DNA from 3 places in the Arthrobacter sp. SDR-2R genome. Region 1 is predicted to be linked to each of the others. Evidence: riboswitches for the same ligand, from Rfam matches in the RefSeq annotation. Region 1 holds a riboswitch; each other region holds the start of a gene.
The links. A riboswitch is a leader RNA that binds a small molecule or an ion and turns the genes downstream of it on or off. The one in region 1 is predicted to bind thiamine pyrophosphate.
Positions count from the first base shown of each region.

Region 2: another riboswitch for thiamine pyrophosphate. It lies ahead of AC3ANU_RS03750 (ECF transporter S component); the one in region 1 lies ahead of thiC (phosphomethylpyrimidine synthase ThiC).
Region 3: another riboswitch for thiamine pyrophosphate. It lies ahead of thiO (glycine oxidase ThiO); the one in region 1 lies ahead of thiC (phosphomethylpyrimidine synthase ThiC).

Region 1 covers NZ_CM173231.1:2,286,711-2,293,722, reverse strand. The annotation lists gene AC3ANU_RS10630 (hypothetical protein) at 172-627, opposite strand; gene AC3ANU_RS10625 (VOC family protein) at 796-1,671, opposite strand; gene AC3ANU_RS10620 (amidohydrolase family protein) at 1,771-2,853, opposite strand; TPP riboswitch at 2,933-3,040, shown strand; gene thiC (phosphomethylpyrimidine synthase ThiC) at 3,036-4,877, shown strand; gene AC3ANU_RS10610 (alpha/beta fold hydrolase) at 4,874-5,608, opposite strand; gene ffh (signal recognition particle protein) at 5,710-7,012, opposite strand, start outside.
Region 2 covers NZ_CM173231.1:810,582-817,593, reverse strand. The annotation lists gene AC3ANU_RS03765 (UDP-N-acetylglucosamine 1-carboxyvinyltransferase) at 1-781, opposite strand, end outside; gene AC3ANU_RS03760 (energy-coupling factor transporter transmembrane component T family protein) at 899-1,699, opposite strand; gene AC3ANU_RS03755 (ABC transporter ATP-binding protein) at 1,696-3,246, opposite strand; gene AC3ANU_RS03750 (ECF transporter S component) at 3,246-3,869, opposite strand; TPP riboswitch at 3,936-4,076, opposite strand; gene AC3ANU_RS03745 (heme-degrading domain-containing protein) at 4,162-4,704, shown strand; gene AC3ANU_RS03740 (iron-containing redox enzyme family protein) at 4,865-5,917, shown strand; gene AC3ANU_RS03735 (CDGSH iron-sulfur domain-containing protein) at 5,973-6,188, shown strand; gene AC3ANU_RS03730 (DUF4235 domain-containing protein) at 6,308-6,571, shown strand; gene mnhG (monovalent cation/H(+) antiporter subunit G) at 6,581-6,985, opposite strand; gene AC3ANU_RS03720 (MrpF/PhaF family protein) at 6,975-7,012, opposite strand, start outside.
Region 3 covers NZ_CM173231.1:1,937,426-1,944,437, forward strand. The annotation lists gene AC3ANU_RS09070 (DEAD/DEAH box helicase) at 1-1,013, opposite strand, end outside; gene AC3ANU_RS09075 (RNB domain-containing ribonuclease) at 1,303-2,808, opposite strand; gene thiE (thiamine phosphate synthase) at 2,845-3,579, opposite strand; TPP riboswitch at 3,607-3,725, shown strand; gene thiO (glycine oxidase ThiO) at 3,719-5,020, shown strand; gene thiS (sulfur carrier protein ThiS) at 5,017-5,253, shown strand; gene AC3ANU_RS09095 (thiazole synthase) at 5,258-6,073, shown strand; gene AC3ANU_RS09100 (hypothetical protein) at 6,161-6,463, opposite strand; gene AC3ANU_RS09105 (DUF3107 domain-containing protein) at 6,485-6,709, opposite strand; gene AC3ANU_RS09110 (TetR/AcrR family transcriptional regulator) at 6,758-7,012, opposite strand, start outside.

The DNA.
Region 1 (7,012 bases):
CCGTACTTGCGGGTTCGAAGGACAGGATCCGGACGCGGAGAGAGGGGCCACGCAGATCGAGTACCTGTTTATTGTGCCAGATGAACGGCGTTATTTCGACTTGGGCCACCGCGCCGGCGCCGCGGCCGGCCCTTGTGGAGGCGGAGGACGGCCGAAACCGGCATCACGGGGTCAGGCCGACCAGACGTACAGTCCCGTCCGCTCGGAATCGTCGATCGAGGCGGCCAACTCCGCCACCTGCTGAACGTAGCTCCGGGCCTGGCCGGCGTCGAACGGCATATCCTCCTGGCCGGCCCACTGTTCGGCGACGTCGTCAAGGACATTGCCTTCGCCTTCGGTTTCATAGGAGAGCAGGTCGGCCAGCGCACGGACCATGGCCGGCGGCACGGCAAGGAGCGAATCGCTGGCGACGTCCACCATGGTCAGCTCATAGTCGGCCCCGCCGGCGTGCACGGCAGTCCCGGCAAGATCGCCCAGCTGTTCGACTTCGAAGTCGCTGATGCCCTGGATCCGCACCGCCTGGCCCCCGGGCCCGCTGTCCGCCGCGGAGCCGCTTCCCTGGTCAAGGATGCCGGCGCGTTTCAGCGCGGCGTCATGGGTGGCGACGAAGATCTCGGTGAAGCCCATGGCGGGTGCCCTTCTTCCGTTGGCGGAGCTGCGTGCCGGGAGTTGCAGCCCGGCCGTACGGAATCAGCCTAGTTGCTGCGCGCCCGCCGGCAAACGCGCCGGGCCGGAGCCCGCGAGCCCCAACACTGGCCCGTCAGCACTGGCGCACGGCCCGTGCAGGAGCACCGGTCAGCGGACTGCCACCCGGAGCCGGTTGCGCCACGGGTCCTCGAACCGGAGCTCCGCGCCGGTGTGGTGGGCGGGCACCCCGGCGACCCTCAGGCGGTCAGCCAGCGCCCCGACGTCGTCACCCGAGGGAACCTCGATGAGCACCTCGCCCAACCCAAGGGTGTCCTTGCGGGGGCCGGCGCCGCGGCTGTTCCAGACGTTCATGGCCATGTGGTGGTGGTAGCGGCCCGCGGAAACGAACAGGGCCTGCCCATGCCAGCCCGCCGTCTTCTCGAAGCCCAGGGTACCCACGTAGAAGTCCCTGGCGGTCTGGACGTCGCCAACCTGGAGGTGGACGTGCCCCACGCCTGCGGACGTCCGCCGCTGGCCTTCGAGGGATTCCTCAGTGAGGTGCTGCTCCAGGTAGCGCTGCGGCGGAAGCGCCAGGCTGTCCATCACCACGTCCGTCCCGTTCCAGGACCAGTTGCTGCGCGGCCGGTCCCAGTACAGCTCGATGCCGTTGCCCTCGGGGTCGGTGAAGTAGAAGGCCTCACTCACCAGGTGGTCGGCGCTGCCGGTGAAGGACCGGGGTTCGTACTGGGCTGCCGTGGCGATGGTGGCCGCAAGGGAAGCCTGGTCCTCGAACAATAGGGCGGTGTGGAACAGGCCGGCCTCTCCCCTGCCGGGAAGGTGCAGCCCGGGGGCCGGCGCCAGGTGGACCAGCGGCCTGCCGAGCCTGCCCAGGTAGAGCCCGCCGTCCTGCTCCGCCACCGCCTCCAGGCCCAGTGCGCGCTGGTAGTAGTCGGTCATGACCTTCATGTCGCCCACCTTGAGCATTACCGTGCCCATGGCGAGGTCGGCAGGAAGAAGATCCTGGCTGCTGGCTGCGTCGGTCATTTGAAGGCTCCTTGTGTTGGAGGCCGTCACTTCGGCGGCCTGTCACATATTAAAATTACTTGAAGCTTCAATTTATTCCAAGTAGCGGAACCAAATAACTCAACGGATGACGCGGCCGCCCAGCACCACGTGCTCCAGCGCCGTGATCGTGTCCGGGGTGGTCCGGGGGTCGTCCCGGCACACCACGACGTCGGCCCGCGCGCCTTCCTCCAGGTTGTCAGCGCCCAGCCACGCACGCGCTGCCCAGCAGGCGGCATCCAGGGCCGCATGCATGGGCAGGCCGGCCCCGTGCAGGGCGAGGATCTCATCTGCGATCCTGCCGTGCCGGATCACGCTGCCTGCGTCCGTGCCGGCAAAGATCCGGACGCCGGCGGCATGGGCCTCCGCCACCCGTTCCAGCCTGCGTTCCCACAGGGCACGCATGTGGGCGGCGTAGCGCGGAAACTTTGCGTCCGCCTGCTCCGCGATATCAGGAAAGGTGGCGATGTTGATGAGGGTGGGCACGATCGGTACGCCCTGCTCCACGAACCGGGGCAGGTGGCGCGGCAGCAGCCCCGTGGCGTGCTCAATGCAGTCAATGCCGGCGTCCAGCATTTGGTCCAGGGTGTCTTCGGCGAAGCAATGTGCCGTGACCCGGGCACCTTCATCATGGGCAGCCTGCACAGCGTCACGCACGACGGCGGCAGGAAAGGAGGGCGCAAGGTCGCCGGCGCTCCGGTCGATCCAGTCGCCCACCAGTTTGACCCAGCCGTCGCCGTCGCGCGCTTGCTTCCGCACGGCCTCCACGAGCCCGTCGGGTTCGACCTCCGCCGCGAAGCCGCGCAGGTAGCGGCGTGTGCGGGCCACATGCCGTCCTGCACGGATCAGTACCGGGAAGTCCCGGCCGCCCTGCATCCAGCGGGTATCGGCAGGTGAGCCGGCGTCGCGGACCAGCAGGGTTCCGGCGTTGAGGTCAGCCAGCGCCTGCTCCCGGGCAACGGCGGGTTCCACCGGGCCGTCGGGACCCAGGCCGATGTGGCAGTGGGCGTCGACGAACCCCGGCAGCACCCAGCCGTCGAGTTCCCGCGCCGGAGGGGCAGCGGGCCGGCTGAACGTGAGCTTGCCGTCCACCGACCAGAGTCCATGGCGTACCCGGTCCGGTGCGGCCAGGACGGGTCCGCGAAAGTAGATGATGTCTGCCATCGGGCTTCCTTTCGATGCCCGGTCAGGCTAGCACCCGCAAATGTGACACCGCCCTTCCGGGGGCCTGTGGTAGCTTCTTCTCTGACCACACGGGAGCCCTTGCAGGGGCTGAGATCGGGCTGACGCAGCCTGCGACCGTTGAACCTGTCCGGGTAATGCCGGCGAAGGAAGTGAGTATTCCCTTGAGTACGCAAAACACCCAGTTGAACCCTGCCCACGTGCCGTCCACCGGGGGTTCCGGAGCCGGCTCCACGCCCCAGGTGAACCAGTCCGAAGTGACCCGGTCCCTGGCGTCGCATTCGCTGGCCTATATCGACGACGCCGGGTCCGGCATCCGGGTACCCGTCACGGAAATTGCCCTGGAGCCATCGCCCAACGGCCAGCCGAACGCACCGTTCCGGACCTACCGGACGGCGGGGCCGGGAAGCGACCCCGTCCGCGGCCTGGAGCCCTTCCGCGCGGAGTGGATCGTGGCGCGCGGAGACACCGAGGCCTACAGCGGCAGGGAACGCAACCTGCTCGACGACGGCCGCTCGGCCGTCCGCCGCGGCGCCGCCTCCGCGGAGTGGAAGGGCGCGCAGCCGGTGCCCCGCCGCGCCGTCGACGGCCGGACGGTGACCCAGATGCACTATGCCCGGCAGGGCGTCATCACGCAGGAGATGCGCTTCGTGGCGCTGCGCGAGAACTGCGACGTGGAACTGGTCCGGAGCGAACTGGCCGCCGGCCGCGCCATCATTCCGAACAACATCAACCATCCGGAGTCCGAACCGATGATCATCGGCAAGGCCTTCCTGGTGAAGATCAACGCCAACATCGGAAACTCGGCCGTGACGAGTTCCATCGCGGAGGAGGTGGACAAGCTCCAGTGGGCCACGCAATGGGGTGCCGACACCGTTATGGACCTGTCCACCGGCGACGACATCCACACCACGCGGGAATGGATCATCCGCAACTCCCCCGTCCCGATCGGCACCGTGCCGATCTACCAGGCCCTGGAGAAAGTCAACGGTGAGGCCAACGCGCTAACCTGGGAAATCTTCCGGGACACCGTCATTGAACAATGCGAGCAGGGCGTGGACTACATGACCATCCACGCCGGCGTGCTGCTTCGCTATGTCCCGCTGACCGCCAACCGGGTGACGGGCATTGTGTCCCGCGGCGGCTCCATCATGGCCGGCTGGTGCCTGGCCCACCACCAGGAGAACTTCCTCTACACGCACTTCGATGAGCTGTGCGGGATCTTCGCGAAGTACGACGTTGCCTTCTCCCTGGGCGACGGTTTGCGCCCCGGTTCGACGGCGGACGCCAACGACGCCGCCCAGTTCGCGGAACTGGACACGCTCGCCGAGCTCACCCAGCGCGCGTGGGAGTACGACGTGCAGGTCATGGTGGAGGGGCCCGGCCACGTTCCCTTCCACCTGGTCCGGGAAAACGTCGAGCGGCAGCAGGAACTCTGCAAGGGGGCCCCGTTTTACACCCTGGGCCCGCTGGTGACAGATGTTGCTCCGGGCTATGACCACATCACCTCAGCGATTGGTGCCACCGAGATTGCCCGTTACGGCACCGCGATGCTGTGCTACGTCACCCCGAAGGAACACCTGGGCCTGCCCAACAAGGACGACGTGAAGACCGGCGTGATCACCTACAAGATCGCCGCGCACGCGGCGGACCTGGCCAAGGGGCACCCGGGGGCGCATGAGCGGGACGACGCCTTGTCCAAGGCGCGGTTCGAATTCCGCTGGCGGGACCAGTTCGCACTGTCCCTGGACCCGGTGACGGCTGAGGCGTTCCACGACGAGACGCTGCCGGCTGAGCCTGCCAAGACGGCGCACTTCTGTTCGATGTGCGGGCCCAAGTTTTGCTCCATGCGGATCAGCCAGGACATCCGCGACGAATTTGGTTCCGCGGAGGCGCAGGCGGCACTCGCCGATGCTGCGGCCGGGATGCGCGGGAAGAGCGAGGAATTCCTGGCGGCCGGCGGCAAGGTCTACCTGCCGGAACTGCGGGTGCCTGCTGACAGCTAGGACGCGCGGGCCGGCTGGCTCCGGCTGACCTGGCTGATGAACTGCCGGATGGCCCGGTCCCCGTCCGGGGAGTCATGGGGCCGGTGTCCTCCCGCGGCAACGCGGTGCAGGGCCCCGGTCTCCCGGAGGTACCCGGCGATTTCCTCGTAGAGCGGTTCCCACCCACCGGTCAGCACCAGCGTGGGCACCCCGGGAACAATGTGCAGCGGCGCCTCCCATGACGGGGCCTGGAGCCGCAGCCTGCGGGCGGACCTTTTTTCTTCCGTGGTGGCGGGCTGCTGGAGGTCGGTGGCGAAGACCCGCCGGACGAATTCGCGCTGGAAGTCTTCGTCGCTGAGCTGGTGGCGCACGTCGAAGAGGGGCTGCATGAGGCTGATGTGGGCGGCAGTGGCCGGGAGTTCCGCTGTCAGGGAGAGGCAGGCCGGTTCCACCAGCGTCAATGAGAAGACCAGGTCCGGACGTTCGACGGCGGCCATCATGGCCGCGATCGCCCCCTGGGAGTGCGCCACCACATGCCCGCCGGCGGCGCCGCGGCCGTCATCGGCAAGGGAGCGCAGGATGATGGCGGTGTCCTCCGCGAAGGACGACTCCAGTGGCTCCGCGAGGACGTCAAAGCCATGGCGGCGGAGGAACAGGGCGTCATAGGACAGTGCCATGCCGTGCTGGCGCGGCCACGCGGCGGCACCGAAGGTTCCGGCGCCGTGCACGAACACTACCCTCTGCTTGAACATGTCCCAACCCTATTCCACGGCACTGACATCCCAAGCAAGCAGCGCCAGGTGTCGTTCTGAGAGGTCAAAACAACACCTGGCGCTGCGCTGCCGGGGAACTGCTACTTGCCCAGGAACTTGTCGAAGCCCTTGGGGAGGTTCAGCTGGGACGGGTCGAAGTCCCCGCCCTGCTGGCCGAAGGCGGCGCCCGTAGGCAGCGCCTTGGCGGCGTTGGCACGGCGGGCTTCCGCTTCCTTGCGCTCCTGGGCAGCCTTGGCCGGGTTGCCGGACTTTGCCTTCTTCTTGGGCGCGTTCTTGGCGTTCTTCCGGGCACCACCGCCGGCGCCGGGCAGGCCAGGCATCCCCGGCATTCCCGGCATGCCGCCCTGGGCCATCTTCTTCATCATCTTCTGGGCCTGGGCGAAGCGCTCCAGCAGGCCGTTGACCTCGGAGACGTGGACGCCGGAACCACGGGCGATGCGTGCCCGCCGTGAACCGTTGATGATCTTCGGCGCCAGCCGCTCGTGCGGTGTCATGGAGCGGACGATTGCCTCGACGCGGTCGATCTCGCGCTCGTCGAACTGCTCCAGCTGCTGCCGGATGTTCTGTGCACCCGGCATCATCATGAGCATCTTCTTCATGGAGCCCATGTTGCGGATCTGCTGCATCTGGGCCAGGAAGTCCTCAAGGGTGAAGTCTTCCTGGTCGGCGAACTTCTTCGCCATCCGGGCGGCCTCATCCTTGTCCCAGGCCTTTTCGGCCTGTTCGATAAGGGTGAGGATGTCGCCCATATCCAGGATGCGCGAGGCCATCCGGTCCGGGTGGAAGAGTTCGAAATCGTCCAGGCCTTCGCCGGTGGAGGCGAACATGACCGGCTTGCCGGTGACCGACGCGACTGAAAGAGCGGCACCGCCTCGGGCGTCGCCGTCGAGCTTGGACAGCACGATGCCCGTGAAGTTCACGCCTTCGTCGAAGGCGAGGGCCGTGTTCACGGCGTCCTGGCCGATCATGGAGTCGATCACGAACAGGACTTCGTTGGGCACGATGGCACGGCGGATCTGGCGCGCCTGTTCCATCATGTCGGCGTCCACGCCCAGGCGGCCGGCCGTGTCAACGATGACGACGTCGTGCAGCTTCTGGCGTGCTTCCTCGACGCCGGCGCGGGCGACGGCGACGGGGTCGCCGGCGGGCTGGTCCAGCTCGGTGGAGGTGGCACCCGGGTGCGGGGCGAAGACGGGGACCTTTGCCCGCTGGCCCACCACCTGGAGCTGGGTGACGGCGTTAGGGCGCTGCAGGTCGCAGGCCACCAGCATGGGGCTGTGCCCCTGGGCCTTCAGCCACTTGGACAGCTTGCCCGCAAGGGTGGTTTTGCCGGCACCCTGGAGGCCGGCGAGCATGATGACGGTGGGGCCGTTCTTGGCCAGC
Region 2 (7,012 bases), 1.5 Mb from region 1:
TGGCGTTGCGGATCACGGTGGTTCCCGGCCGGTGCGCCGCGGCCATGATGGCGTTCTCGGTGACGGTGTCCCCGCGTTCGGTGAGGACGAAGGAGCGGTCCTGCGCGTCCGCCGGCGGAGCCTGGACCGTGTAGAAACCGGCCGTGGCTTCCACGGCAAGGCCAAACTGGCGCAACGCCTGCATGTGCGGTTCCACGGTGCGGGTGCCGAGGTCGCAGCCGCCGGCGTAGGGCAGCCGGTACTCCCGCGACTCATCCAGAAGGGGACCCAGCAGCATGATGACGCTGCGGGTCCTGCGCGCCGCGTCAACGTCCATGGCTTCCAGGTCCAGGACGGCGGGGCGGCGAAGACGCAGGTCAGTGTCGTTAAGCCAGGTGCACTCGACGCCGATGCTGGTCAGCACTTCGACGATGCGGTTGACTTCCTCGATCCGTGCCAGCCGGCGGAGCACGGTGGTGCCACGGTTGATCAGGCTGGCGCACAGCAGGGCGACGCCGGCGTTCTTGCTGCTGTTGACATCCACGGCACCGGAGAGGGTACGGCCGCCCTCCACCCGCAGGTGCGTCATCTGCGGCTTGCCGACGTTGACGATGCTGCGGTCGAAGATCTTCTCCAGCCTCTGGATCATCTTCAGGCTCAGGTTCTGCTTGCCCTGCTCCATCCGGGCAACGGCGCTCTGGCTGGTGCCGAGCTCGGCGGCCAACTGGCCCTGGGTCCAGCCCTTCTCGCTCCGGGCATCCCTCAACATGGCGGCAACGTGCTCAGCGGTCTCCTGCGTCATATCCGCAAATATATCATAGATGAGTTACGCGGGCCCTGATCGGCCACTGGTATGGGGCATCGGGAAAGCCTCTACCCACTGCATGCGATAGGAATCACCTGGGCCGGACCGCCAACATCAACTGCCCAGCCACACCATGTTCCAGGTCCCGGCGGCCAGGGCAGCAAATAGCGCGAGGCCGGCCACCAGGACACCGCCGGCCACCACCCCAAGGTCCAGCGCGCTGAACGTGGATTCCCGGGCCCAGGTCCGGTTGCCGCCGCCGAAACCGCGGGCTTCCATGGTCACAGCAAGCCGGGACGCGCGGCGGATGGCCTGTACCAGCAGCCCGAAACTCTGGCCCAGCGTGGCCTTCACCCGCTGGGCCACGCTGCCGCGCGAACCCACGCCGCGCGCACGCCGGGCCATCCCGATGGTCTGCCATTCTTCAGCCATGAGCCCCACCAGGCGCATCGCGGCGAGCGTTCCCAGGACAAAGCGGTGCGGCAGGCGCGCCTTCTGCGCCAGCGCGTCGGCAAGGTCCGTGGGATCGGTGCAGCTCATCAGGAGCACGGCCGGAAGGGCGATCGCAAAGCCGCGCAGGAGGAAGCCGATGCCCAGCTGCAGGGAACCTTCGCTCATGGACCAGATCCCGGCGTCGAGCAGGATCCGGCCGCTGTCCGGGGCCAGGATGGAGGTGCTCCAGCCACCCACGGCAGCGGCAAGGATCAGCGGCCAGCCGCGCTGCCACAGCAGGGACAGGGTGAGCCCGGCCAGGGGAAAGAGCAGAAGCTCAAAGACCAGGGCCACGGACGCCGAAACCCAGTCGATGGACAGCGCCAGGACGGCGGTGATCAGCAGGACGGCAGCGAACTTGCTTAGTGGATTGGCGCGGACCAGGAGGGCATGGTTGCCGCCCAGGGTGAGTTGCTGCCTCATGGCGCCACCGCTTCCGCCGCGGCCATCAACAGTTCGGCCCCGCCCAAGGCCTGGGTGAATTCGGCGTCATGGGTCACGGACACCACGGCAGTGCCGGCATCCAGGAGCTCGGACAGGAAGGACGCCAGCTCGGCCCATGTGTTGGCGTCCTGCCCGAACGTGGGTTCATCCAGGACCAGGACCTGCGGGCTGGCGGCAAGGACGGTGGCCACGGACAGCCGCCGCTTCTCGCCACCGGAGAGCGTGTAGGGGTTGGCGTCCACCAGCGCGGTGAGCCGCAGCCGCTCCAGCAGTTCGTCCACCCGATCCCCGCCGTGGCCCAGGTGCCGGGGGCCGAACAGCAGTTCGTCAAGCACCTTGCCGGTCACGAACTGGTGCTCCGGCTCCTGGAACACCGTCCCCACTCGGGAAATCAGCTGATCCGCCTTCCACCGGTACGGGTCAATGCCGGCACCGCGGCTCAGGTCCATGGTGGCGGAGACCTTTCCGGACACCGGTTCCAGCAGCCCTGCCAGGGTCAGGGCGAAAGTGGACTTACCGGCGCCGTTGGGACCCGTCACGGCGAGCGCCTGCCCGGCGCGCACCTGCGCGGCCAGGCCTTCCTGGACCGGTGACGGCGGAATCTTCCTTAAGCCCTTGCGTCGGGGACGTTCGCGGGCGACTCCCAACTGTTCGGCCGCGAGCAGGAGGTTTCCCGTGCCGGGGGCCGGGACCACCGCCCGGGCACGGGTTGCCGGGACGTAGCCGGGGACCCACACACCGGCGGCGGCCAGCATGGCCCGCGCCTCCGTGAGCACCCGGTCCGGCGGCCCGTCCAGGAGTACGGCAGGATCCGCGGCGGAGCCCGGCTGCAGGACCACGATCCGGTCCACCAGGTCCTTCCACACGGACACCCGGTGCTCCACCACCACGAGCGTGGCCCCGGTCTTGTCCAGGCACCGCGCCACGGCATCGCGGACCTCCAACACGCCGTCCGGGTCCAGGTTGGCGGTTGGCTCATCCAGGAGGATCAGACCCGGGCGCATGGCCAGGATGCCGGCCAGCGCCAGGCGCTGCTTTTGCCCGCCGGACAGGGCCGACGTCGGGTGGTCCAGCGGCAGGTGGGACAGTCCGACGTCGGCAAGCGCCTCGTGCACGCGCGCCCAGATTGCTTCCCGTGGGACGGCAAGGTTTTCGGCACCGAAGGCGACGTCGTCCCCCACCCGCGACAGGACCACCTGCGTCTCGGGGTCCTGCTGCATAAGTCCGGCGCGCCCGCGCTGGGCGCGGGGCACGGCGCCGTCAACCAGCAGCGAACCCGACTCGTCGGCGTCCCCCGCCTCGCCGCCGTCGTCGTTAATGTCCCCCAGCACCCCTGCGAGCGCATGCAGGAGCGTGGACTTCCCGGCACCCGAGGGGCCGAGCAGGAGCACCCGCTCCCCCGGGCTGATGTCCAGGTCAAGCGCATGGACGGCAGGCTTGGCCCTGCCGGCATGCCGCCACCCCCAGCCCCGGGCTGTGACGGCGGCAGGGCGGACGGTGCCGCCGTCACGCTGGGCTGGTGCCATCAGGAGAAGACAGGCTCCGTGGCGGCCTTGCGCGAAGCGAAGGAGCTCAGCACGCCCGTACGCGCCAGGCCGCGGGTGGCCAGCCAGGACAGGGCGCCGGCGAGAATGGCGCCGGAGAGGGTGGTCAGCACGATGTACGCCAGCTTGTCCGCACCGGAGTAGGCGATGTTCCAGCCCCACGGTGCGAACGAGTCATTCAGTCCGCAGAAGAATCCAGCCGCGGCGCCTGCCAGCAGGGAGACGGGAAGGTTGAACTTGCGGTAGACGAAGATGGCGAAGATGATTTCCGCGCCGAGGCCCTGGATGAAGCCGGAGAAGAGGACCGAGGCACCGTACTGGGAACCCATGAGGAGTTCCCCGGTGGCGGCCACGGTTTCACAGAACAGGGCGGCCCCGGGCTTGCGGATGATGAGCATTCCCAGCACGCCGGGAATCATCCAGCCGCCCGCCAGCAGCCCGGTCAGGGGCGGGTAGGCGGCATTCATGGGGGCAGAAAGCGCGGCTGCTCCCTGGTCCCACGCCCAGAAAATGACGCCGCCCGCGATGGCCACCAGCGCGGCGACCACGATGTCCACGACGCGCCAGGACTTACTGGCGGTCTTCTTGATTGCTGCAGTACTCATGTGATCCTCCTGGGAAACAGGAGGGGAAAGTGGACCCGGCTGACGGCTGTTGCCGTGCAGCCGCGGCACTTTGAGAACTCGACTCCCTTGCGCCGGTACTAACCGGATCAGGTTCGAGGGTCTGCGGCTGTCCGCACTCTCAGCGCCCACCTGCGGTGCCCGGCTTGTGCCAGGATGTCCGACGGCGGCGCTCCCCTGTCGTTATTAGTGGTGCTTTTGGATGGGTAAGGCTTTTTGAACTGCCCTTCCGGGCGTGGTCAAGTTTACACCTGGCGGGGGTAGATTGAGGGCCATGAGCGCCATTCCACCGGATGTGACCGGATTCGATCCCGATTCCGCCGACGCCCAGCTGGAGGGGTCGCTGGAAGCGTCGATTGCCCGCGTCGAGGCGGAGGTCCGGGAGCTCCAGTTCCCCGGCTTTTCGCTGGATGACGCGTTGAACCTGGGCCTGCTCCTGGTGGAGCTGGGCAAGGAGCGGTCCCTTCCCATCGCCATCGACATCACCAAGGGCGAGCAGGTCCTGTTCCACGTCGCGCTCCCGGGCGCCACGCCGGACAACGGGCACTGGATCCGCGCCAAGCAGCGCACTGCCGCCCGGTACGAGGTGCCGTCACTTTTGGTGGGGCTGCGGGGCCGGCTGGGCGGCGGCCGGATCGAGGACAACGCCTGGTTCGACCAATCCCGGTATGCAGCCCATGGCGGCGCCTTTCCGATCTACGTCACCGGCGTGGGCGCCGTGGCCACGGTGACCGTCTCCGGGTTGCCGCAGCTGCAGGACCATGACCTGGTGGTTGAGGCGCTGCGCGACATCCTGGGGTCGTCGCTGCGGGATTAGGCGCCGGTTGACCTGCCGCCAACAGGAAGCCTGCTTAGCTTTTATTAGTAATCATGCTTACTATATTGGTTCCCGGGTTTCGAGGAGGACAGGGCATGGGAGTCACCATGGGCGGTCCCGCGTTCGTTCCCGTCACCAGCGCGGCAGACCAAGGAGCACCATGAGAATCCCGGAATCCAGAGGCCCCCTCAGCAACGCCCTGTTCGCACTCCTTGCGCAGGCTCCGGCCGAAGCCGGGACGGGGCTGGACGGGCTGTACCACCTCGCGGCACGGCAGGTGGCCGGCACTAATGACATCATCGGCGACGAGGACATCCAGCTGGCCCTCTTCTGCCTCTACGAGCTCCACTATTCCGGCCTGGCCGGCGTCTCCGACAACTGGGAGTGGGAGCCGGCGTTAATCCGGGTCCGGCAGCTGGTCGAGGCACCGTTTGAGGCAGCCCTCCGTGCTGCCGCGCACCAGGCCGCCGCAGACTTCGAACTGCCTGCCGGTGCCCTGACCAGCGACCAGGTCGCCGACGTCCTGTTCGGCCTCGCAGCCACGGACACCGGGCCCAGCGTCTCCCGCTACGTCGCCAGGAGGGCGGGCCTGGACCAGCTCCGGGAGTTCCTGATCCACAAGTCGATGTACCAGCTGAAGGAAGCCGACCCGCATACATGGGCCATTCCGCGGCTCAGCGGACGGCCCAAGGCGGCCCTGGTGGAAATCCAGGCGGATGAATACGGCGGCGGCCGCCCCGAGCGCATGCACAGCGCGCTGTTCGCCCGGACCATGCGCGGTTTGGGCCTCGACGTCAGCTACGGCGCGTACGTGGATGCCGTCCCCGCCGTCTCCCTCGCGTCCGTCAACCTCATGTCGCTGTGCGGCCTGAACCGGCGGCTCCGGGGTGCCATCACCGGCCACCTGGCGATCTACGAGATGACCTCCTCCCAGCCCAACCGGTTCTACGGCAACGGATTCCGCCGGCACGGTTTCGGCGCGGACATCACCCACTACTTCGATGAGCATGTGGAGGCCGACGCCGTCCACGAGCAGATCGCAGGCCGGGACCTCGCCGGCGGCCTCGTCGAAGCCGAGCCGGAACTCCTCGCGGACGTCCTGTTTGGGGCCACTGCCGCCATGGCCCTCGACGGCCGGCTGTCCGCCCATCTGATGTCCTCATGGGAAGCCGGGGCATCATCGCTGCGGGCGGCCGTACCGGCGGCAGCATGACTACGACGAAAGCGGTGCAGGCATGAAACCCGGACAGCATGGAACAGGATCGGACATGGACCACGAATCCGCCGCGGGCTCCATCGTGGTCTGCCCGGACGGGCCCCTGATCGTCAGGGGTGATTTCGAGATCGTCACCCCATCCGGGGACGCGGTGCCCCGCGACCGCAGGACAGTTGCGTTGTGCCGCTGCGGCGCCTCGGCCATCAAGCCCTACTGCGACGGCACGCACAAGATGATCAAGTTCCGCACCGAGCCGCCCGCGAAGTAGTCCAACAAGCCATTCAGTCCAACAACCTGCCTGCAGCACGCCACGGCCTTGCCCGGACCGGCACGGGCGTACGGCTAGGCTGGAGGCAGTCCGTTTTCCGCCCGCAAGGAGTAATAGGAATGAACCTTTTCATCAAGCTGCTCGGAACCGGGGTGAGCCTCGGCGCAGGCCTGGCCGGCACCAAGCTGGTCAACACCATCTGGGAGAAGACCACCGGGCAGAAAGCCCCCACCGGCAAGAACGAGGATGTCCCCACCAGCCTGCGTTCGGCGTTGACCTTCGCGCTGATCTCGGCGTCGGTCAGCGCCATCATCCAGGTCCTGGCCAACCGCGGCACCCAGCGCGCCATCACCCGCTTCGCCAAGTCGCAGGACATCGTCTAGCTCCCGGCATTACCCGCCGCCGTCGGGGCTGTCTTTCCGGGCAGCCTCGGCGGCGGCTTTTTGCACCACGGCCTCCAGCTCGTCGGCCGTGAGCAGCTCCCGGTGCAGGTGCTTGGTGCGGTACCCCGCGCGGCCCACCATGTGCGCGGACACCGGTACGGTGAGCAGCTGGAAGATCCAGGCAACCACCAGGACAGGCCATACCCACCATGTCCGCATCTGCAGTCCAATAGCCGCCAGCAGCAGGAACAGGCCCAGGACCTGCGGTTTGGTGGCCGCGTGCATGCGGCTCAGCAGGTCGGGGAAGCGGAGCAGGCCGATGGCGGCGCCCAGGGACATGAGCGCCCCCACCACCATGAATACTGCCGAGACGGCGTCGATCCAGCCGTCGGGACCGGACAAGTCAGGATTCATCGGGCTTCACCCTTCGGTCCGCCACAA
Region 3 (7,012 bases), 350 kb from region 1:
TTGTTGTTGCGGAATGCCCGCAGTGCCTGTTCACGGGCGCCCTGCCCCAGGTCACCGTGGATGGCAGCGGCAGCGAAGCCGCGGTCCACCAGTTCCTCGGCCACCTTTGCGGCGGTGCGCTTGGTCTTGGTGAAGATGATGGTCCGTCCGCGGCCGCGGGCCTGCAGGATGCGTGCCACCACTTCGATCTTGTCCATGCTGTGCGCACGGTAGATCAGCTGGCGGATATCGCGCTTGGTAAGGCCCTCGTCCTCAGGGTCCGCGGCGCGGATGTGCGTGGGCTGGGTCATGTAGCGGCGGGCCATGGCGATGACCGGACCGGGCATGGTGGCGGAGAACAGGAGCGTCTGGCGAACTGCGGGAGTTGCCGCGATGAGGGTCTCGACATCCGGCAGGAAGCCAAGGTCCAGCATCTCGTCAGCTTCGTCCAGCACCACGATCTTGACGTTCTTCAGGCTCAGGTGCTTTTGCTTGAAAAGGTCGATCAGCCGGCCGGGGGTACCCACCACAACCTCGACGCCCTGCTTGAGGGCCTCCACCTGGGGCTCGTAGGCGCGGCCGCCGTAAATGGTGGCGATCCTCGCGTTGCGCTTCCGGGAAGCGGTCACCAGGTCACCGGCCACCTGCACCGCCAGTTCGCGGGTGGGGACGATGACCAGGGCCTGCGGGGCTCCCGGGACGGCCAGCTTGGCGTAGCCGGGGTCGTCCTGCCCGATGACCCGCTGCAGGGCGGGGATGCCGAAGCCCAGGGTCTTGCCGGTGCCTGTCTTGGCCTGGCCGATGATGTCGTGGCCGCCCAGCGCCACCGGAAGGGTCATGGCCTGGATGGGGAACGGGTGGGTGATCCCGGCGTCAGCCAGGGATTCCACGATGTCCTCGCGGACGTTGTAGTCGGCAAAGGATTTTTCCGCGATCTCGTGCGGGGTCTCGTCCGAGATGATGGTTTCTTCCGGCTCGATGGTTTCCGTGCCGGTCTCATCGCTCAGGAGCTGGTGGGTATGCAATTCACTCACGGGGGAGTTTCCTTATTCATTTGGGCAATGGCGCTGCCTGCTCAACGGGCCGGCCAGGACTGGCCGTTCCGGAGCACGCTCAGGCGCGCAAGCGATTCCAGTGGAAGCCGATCGCGGGCTATCTAATGCTGGCACTGGTGACCAACGGGCAAATCTCAAGATCGCGTAGGGGCGGGCTTGTTGGTTTCAAATCAAGGAAATCAACGACCGGGCATCCATTTCTACCCTCTCAGTCTAGCTGCAACGTCGCAGAAACACGTTTCGGCCCGCCTGCCGCGGCCGCCGCCGCTTACGGGATCAGCTCGAAATGGATCTCGCGGGTGGTGATGTCCGAGGAAACCAACCGGACCCGGACCTTGGTACCCGACTCCAGCTCGCCGGCGCACCGGGCAGTGACCGCGGGCTCGGCAATCTGGATAATGCCCGAACTTCCGCTGCCGTTTCCGTTCTTCCCGTTGCCGTTTTTCACCGTCCCGGTCCCGTTTCCATTCCCGTTTCCGTTTTGCGGCCGGGAGCCGGAAATCACGATCGCATCGAACTCCTGCCCGATGTGGTTCAGCAGCAGCGCGGCCTCAACGGTGTCCAGGGCCAGTCGTTCCATCCTGGACGCGAGCTGGTCCGATCCGGCCATGATGCCCGGCAGGAGCGGCAGGGCTTCCCGCGCCCAGTCCGGAACATCCCCGCCATTGCTGAGGGCCTCGCAGATCACCAGCACAAAGCGGTCCACCAGGCGGCGGAGCGGCGCGGTGGTGTGGGCATAGGCCGCGCCGATGGCAGACTGCACGCCGTCCTCGGGGACCGTTCCGTCAAAGGCGGTATAGGAGGCGCCCCGGAACAGCATGCCGGCGGAATGCATGATGGCCAGCTGGCGGGGATCGGTGGGATCCAGGGAACGCAGGTATTCGCCGTAGCTGACTTCACCGTCCCAGGGCCTGCCCAGCACCTCGGTCTGCAGCCGGAAATGCTTCAGCGACCGTTCGTCCGGGGCGGGCATGGTGCGCAGGATTCCCACCTTGCCCTCCAGCATGAGCTGCGCGGCGGCCATCCCGGTCATCAGGGAAATCTGCGCGTTCCAGTCCTCCACGGGAAGCTGCGGTACGGCAGCAATGCGGTAGCCGCCGTCGGGCAGCTGGACAATTTCCTGCTCGGGCATGTTGAGGCTGGCCCCGCCGCGTTCCCGCTCCAGGGCCACCCGCTTCAGGCCCACCTCGCGGAGGAGCCGCAGCACCGGCGAGGCCGTCCCGGCGTCGAGGTCTTCCTGCGCACCCTTGTAGCTGAGCTTGTCGCGGCTGCGGACCCGCGCCCGCCTGACGCCCACCGACACAACCGTTGCGTCGCCGTCGAGCGTGAAGTCCCATACGAAAGCCGAACAATCCTGGCCCGGCAGCAGGCTTCCTGCCCCCTCGCTGATCACTTCCGGGTGCAGCGGAATCCGGCCGTCCGGAGCGTAGAACGTCTGGCCGCGGCGCCGGGTCTCGGCGTCCAGGGGACCTCCCGGCGCAACAAACGCCGGCACATCGGCGATCGCGTACATTACCCGGTAGCCGTTCCCGTCCGGTTCGATGAACACCGCCTGGTCCAGGTCCGTGGAGGAGGCCGGATCGATGGTCACGAACTGGACGGCGGTCAGGTCGTAGGACGGAAGCTTCAGCGCTGCCACCGCGGCCCGGGCATCCGCCACTGCCTCAGCCGGGTACGGTCCCGGCAGTTCAAGTTCGGTGCGCAGCAGGCCCAACGCCTCTTCCAGAGCGTTCCTGTGGTCATGGACGTTTGGAGCCAGCCGATGATGTGACACAAAAGTCAGCGTAGCTCCAAGTCCGCCGATATGGCATCAGGCGGCGGCGGCGTCCAATGCGTCGAGGAGGGAGGCGGCAGCGGCGGCGGGATCGGAGGCCTCGGTGATGGCGCGCACCACCACGATCCTGCGCGCACCGGCTTCCGCCACCTGGTGGACGTTTCCGTGGTCAATGCCGCCAATGGCGAACCAGGGCACGGGGTCCGCCGCCTGCCGTGAGGCCTCGGCGGCATACTTCACCAGGTCAGTGCCCACGGCGGACCTGCCGGGTTTGGTGGGGGTTGCCCAGACCGGACCCACGCAGAAGTAGTCCAGCCCGGCTGGTCCGGCAGTTGCTGCCAGGGCGGCGTCCACCTGCCCGGTGGTGTGGCTGGAGAGCCCGATGGCGGCGTTGCCGTTGACCAGCGTGCGCGCCGCCGCCAGCGGCAGGTCCTTCTGGCCGATGTGGAACACCGGTGCCCCGGAGAGGACGGCGATGTCCGCACGGTCATTGACCGCCCACAGCTTTCCGTGCCGTACCGCGGATTCCTTCAGCACCGCCAGGAGGTCCAGTTCCTCGGCCGCCTCGATGGTCTTGTCGCGCAGCTGGATGATGTCCACGCCACCGGCGAACGCGGCGTCAACGAACTCCGCGAAGTCGCCGCGGTCCCGGCGCGCATCGGTGCAGAGGTACAGGCGGGCTGCCTTCAGGGCGTCGTTGTCCCGTGAATTGACGACTTCGGTGGCTGGAGCGTGGTGGCCGGCGGGAAAGGATGGGGTGGACACATTCATGCGTGCAAGCCTAGTTCCTCTAAACTGGGCTGGTACTGCGGGAGCCCGCGGCGGCTGTCACAAAGCGCCGGGCTGAGAGGGCGTCAGAGCCGACCGCTTGACCTGATCCGGTTAATGCCGGCGTAGGGAAGGAACCCACATGCGTACCCCCTTCACCCATCACCCCGGGTCCGCCCGCAGCTCCATTCCCTCCACCCTCCGGGCCGACGTTGCCGTCATCGGCGGGGGAGTGGTGGGGCACGGCATTGCCTGGGAGGCGCAGCGTTCCGGGCGCTCGGTGGTCCTCATTGATGACGCGCCCGGTACCGGCGCCAGCTGGGCGGCGGCCGGCATGCTGGCTCCCGTCAGCGAACTGCATTACCAGGAGGAAGAGCTCCTGGAACTGATGCTTGACGCATCATCGCGCTGGCCCGGGTTCGCCGCCGGGCTGGGCAGGGCAACGGGCGCGGATTCCGGATACCTGACGACGCCGACCCTCGCCGTGGGTGCCGACGCGGCCGACCGCCGGGCGCTGATGGACCTGCGCACAGTCCAGCAGGCCAACGGGCTGGCGGTGGAACCCCTGACCGTGCGGGAGGCCCGGAAGCGTGAGCCGCTGCTCAGCCCGGCCATTGCGTGCGCACTTGATACCCCGGCGGACCACCAGGTGGATCCCCGGCGCCTGGTGGCCGCCTTGCGGCTGGCCCTGGCCGGCGCGGCGCAGGAGCAGCCCCAGCTGGCGGTTGCCGGGGCAGTGGAAGGTTTTGCCGTGCCGGAGCGGGCAGCCGGGCTGCTGTGGGAGGGCGGAACGGTGTCCGGGGTCCGCCTGGCCGGCGGCGGCACGGTGCTGGCAACGGAGACCGTGGTGGCCAATGGCCTGCAGGCGGGGGCGCTTGACGGCCTGCCGGACGGCCTTGAGCTGCCGCTGCGGCCCGTGCACGGGGATATCCTGCGCCTTGCCGTTCCCCGCCACCTTCAGCCCTTGGTGACGTCAACGGTGCGCGGCCTGGTCCACGGCATCCCCGTGTACATCGTTCCCAGGCAGGACGGGACCGTGGTGATCGGAGCCACGCAGCGGGAGGATGCCCTCTCCGATGCCGTGAGTGCCGGCGGCGTCTACCAGCTGCTGCGGGATGCGCAGGCTCTGGTGCCCGCCGTCGCTGAACTCGAACTCCTGGAATGCACCGCCCGCGCCCGCCCCGGTACCCCTGACAACGCGCCGCTCCTGGGCCGGGTGCCGGCCGCTCCGGGCGCCGGGGGAGGACAGGCCGGGCACGTCCCCGGACTCATCATCGCCACCGGGTTCTTCCGGCACGGAGTCCTGCTCACTCCCGCCGCGGCGGCCATCTGCAGGGAACTGCTGGACGGCAGGGCCGATCCCCGCTGGGGTCCCTTCAGCCCGGACCGGTTTTCCAGGCCGGCAACGGCAGCAACAAGCCCCCACATCAAGGAGACTGCGTGAACATCACCCTTAACGGAAACCCGCACACGGTGGCCGACGGAGCTTCGATCACCACGCTGGTCAGCGAGGTCACCGGACGCCCGCTGGCGGACAACGGACAGGCGACCGACGGCGGGAAACTCGGCGTCGCCGTCGCGCACAATGCCCAGGTGGTGCCGCGCAGCCAATGGTTCGCCACCGCGCTCGCCGACGGCGACGACATCGAACTTGTTACAGCAGTACAGGGAGGCTGACGCCATGACCGAAACCAGCACCATCAACCCTGCAGGAAACGCCGGTGCCGGCGACGCCCTGGTGATCGACGGCGTCGCGCTGGGTTCCAGGCTCATCATGGGCACCGGGGGAGCGCCCAGCCTCGATGGCCTGGGCGCGGCGCTCCTTGCCTCCGGCACCGCACTGACCACCGTGGCCATGCGGCGCTACTCCACGGCTGAAACCGGCTCGCTGTTCCAGCTGCTGGTGGATCATGGAATCCGGGTCCTGCCCAATACGGCCGGCTGCTTCACGGCCAGGGACGCGGTCCTTACCGCGGAACTGGCCCGGGAGGCCCTGGAAACAGACTGGGTGAAACTGGAGGTCATCGCCGATGAACAAACCCTACTGCCGGACGCCGTGGAACTGGTCGAGGCCACCGAGCAGCTGGTCAACCGCGGCTTCAAGGTCTTCGCCTACACCAACGACGATCCTGTGCTGGCCCTGCGGCTGGAGAACCTTGGAGCCACCGCCGTCATGCCGCTGGGTGCCCCGATCGGCACCGGCCTGGGGATCCTGAACCCGCACAACATTGAGCTCATCGTTTCCCGGGCCTCCGTGCCCGTGGTCCTGGATGCCGGCATCGGCACGGCATCCGACGCCTCCCTTGCCATGGAGCTGGGCTGCGACGCCGTGCTGCTGGCCACGGCCGTGACCCGCGCCCAGAACCCCACGCTCATGGGAGAAGCCTTCAAGCACGCGGTGATCGCGGGCAGGATGGCCCGGGCGGCCGGGCGCATCCCGCGCCGGGAGCATGCCCTCGCCTCATCCGCCATGGAAGGCCGGGCCGAGTTCCTCTAGGCATCGGCCATTCACTTAAAGGGCTGTGGCCACCACCCGCCTGGGTGGTGGCCACAGCCATATGCCTGGGAGCCTGCCAGCGACGGCTCAGCGCCGCAGGATCGCAGTGAGCCGTTCCGCATCATGGCGCGCCCGCGTACGGCCAAAATAGGCGACGGCGGCGATGGCGGCAGCAATGCCCAGAACGATGGGCAGGACCCAGGGAAGCCAGGTCAGCCCGGGCAGGTAGCCGAAACCGGCCGCCATCAGAATGATCCACACCAGCGCCGCAGCACCCGCGGCGACGCCGGCCGGAAGCGCCGCACCGTACTTGGCGTGCCGCTTGTCATTGGCCCAGACGACGAAGCCGCCGGCGACAGTAGCCAGCACCACGATGGACAGCGAAAGCATGGATCTCCTTGGAACCGGGGACTAGAACTGGCCGAAACCTACGCGCCGAACCTCTTCGGCACCGATTTCCACATAGGCAAGAGCGTTGCCCGGAACAATGATCAGGCGTCCTTTTTCATCCTTCAGGCGAAGTTCGTTGCCTCCGGTGATGGCTTCGCCAACAACCTTGGCCACAGTCTCCGCGTCCTGGTCCGATTCCAGCACGATCTCGCGGCCAACGTTTTGAACGCCGATCTTAATTTCCAAGGGGGCCTCCCAGCCTGTGAAGTTCGTCGATGATGTCTTATTTGTAGTCTAGGACTCTTTGGGGAAGCGAGAGATTCCGCGCCAAGCTAAACGGTAGATGAGGTCACTGGCCACGTTGAGGTCCAGGTTGCCGTCCGTTTCCAGCCAGTACCGCGCGCTGACCTGCGCCATTCCGGCCAGTCCGCGGCCAAGGAGTTCGGCCTCGAGGTGGGGGAGCTTGGTGTCCTCGGCAATGACCCTGGCGATGGCGTCGGCGAAGGTCCGGTTGAAGGTTTCCAGCCTGGAGCTGACGTCGGGGTCGTT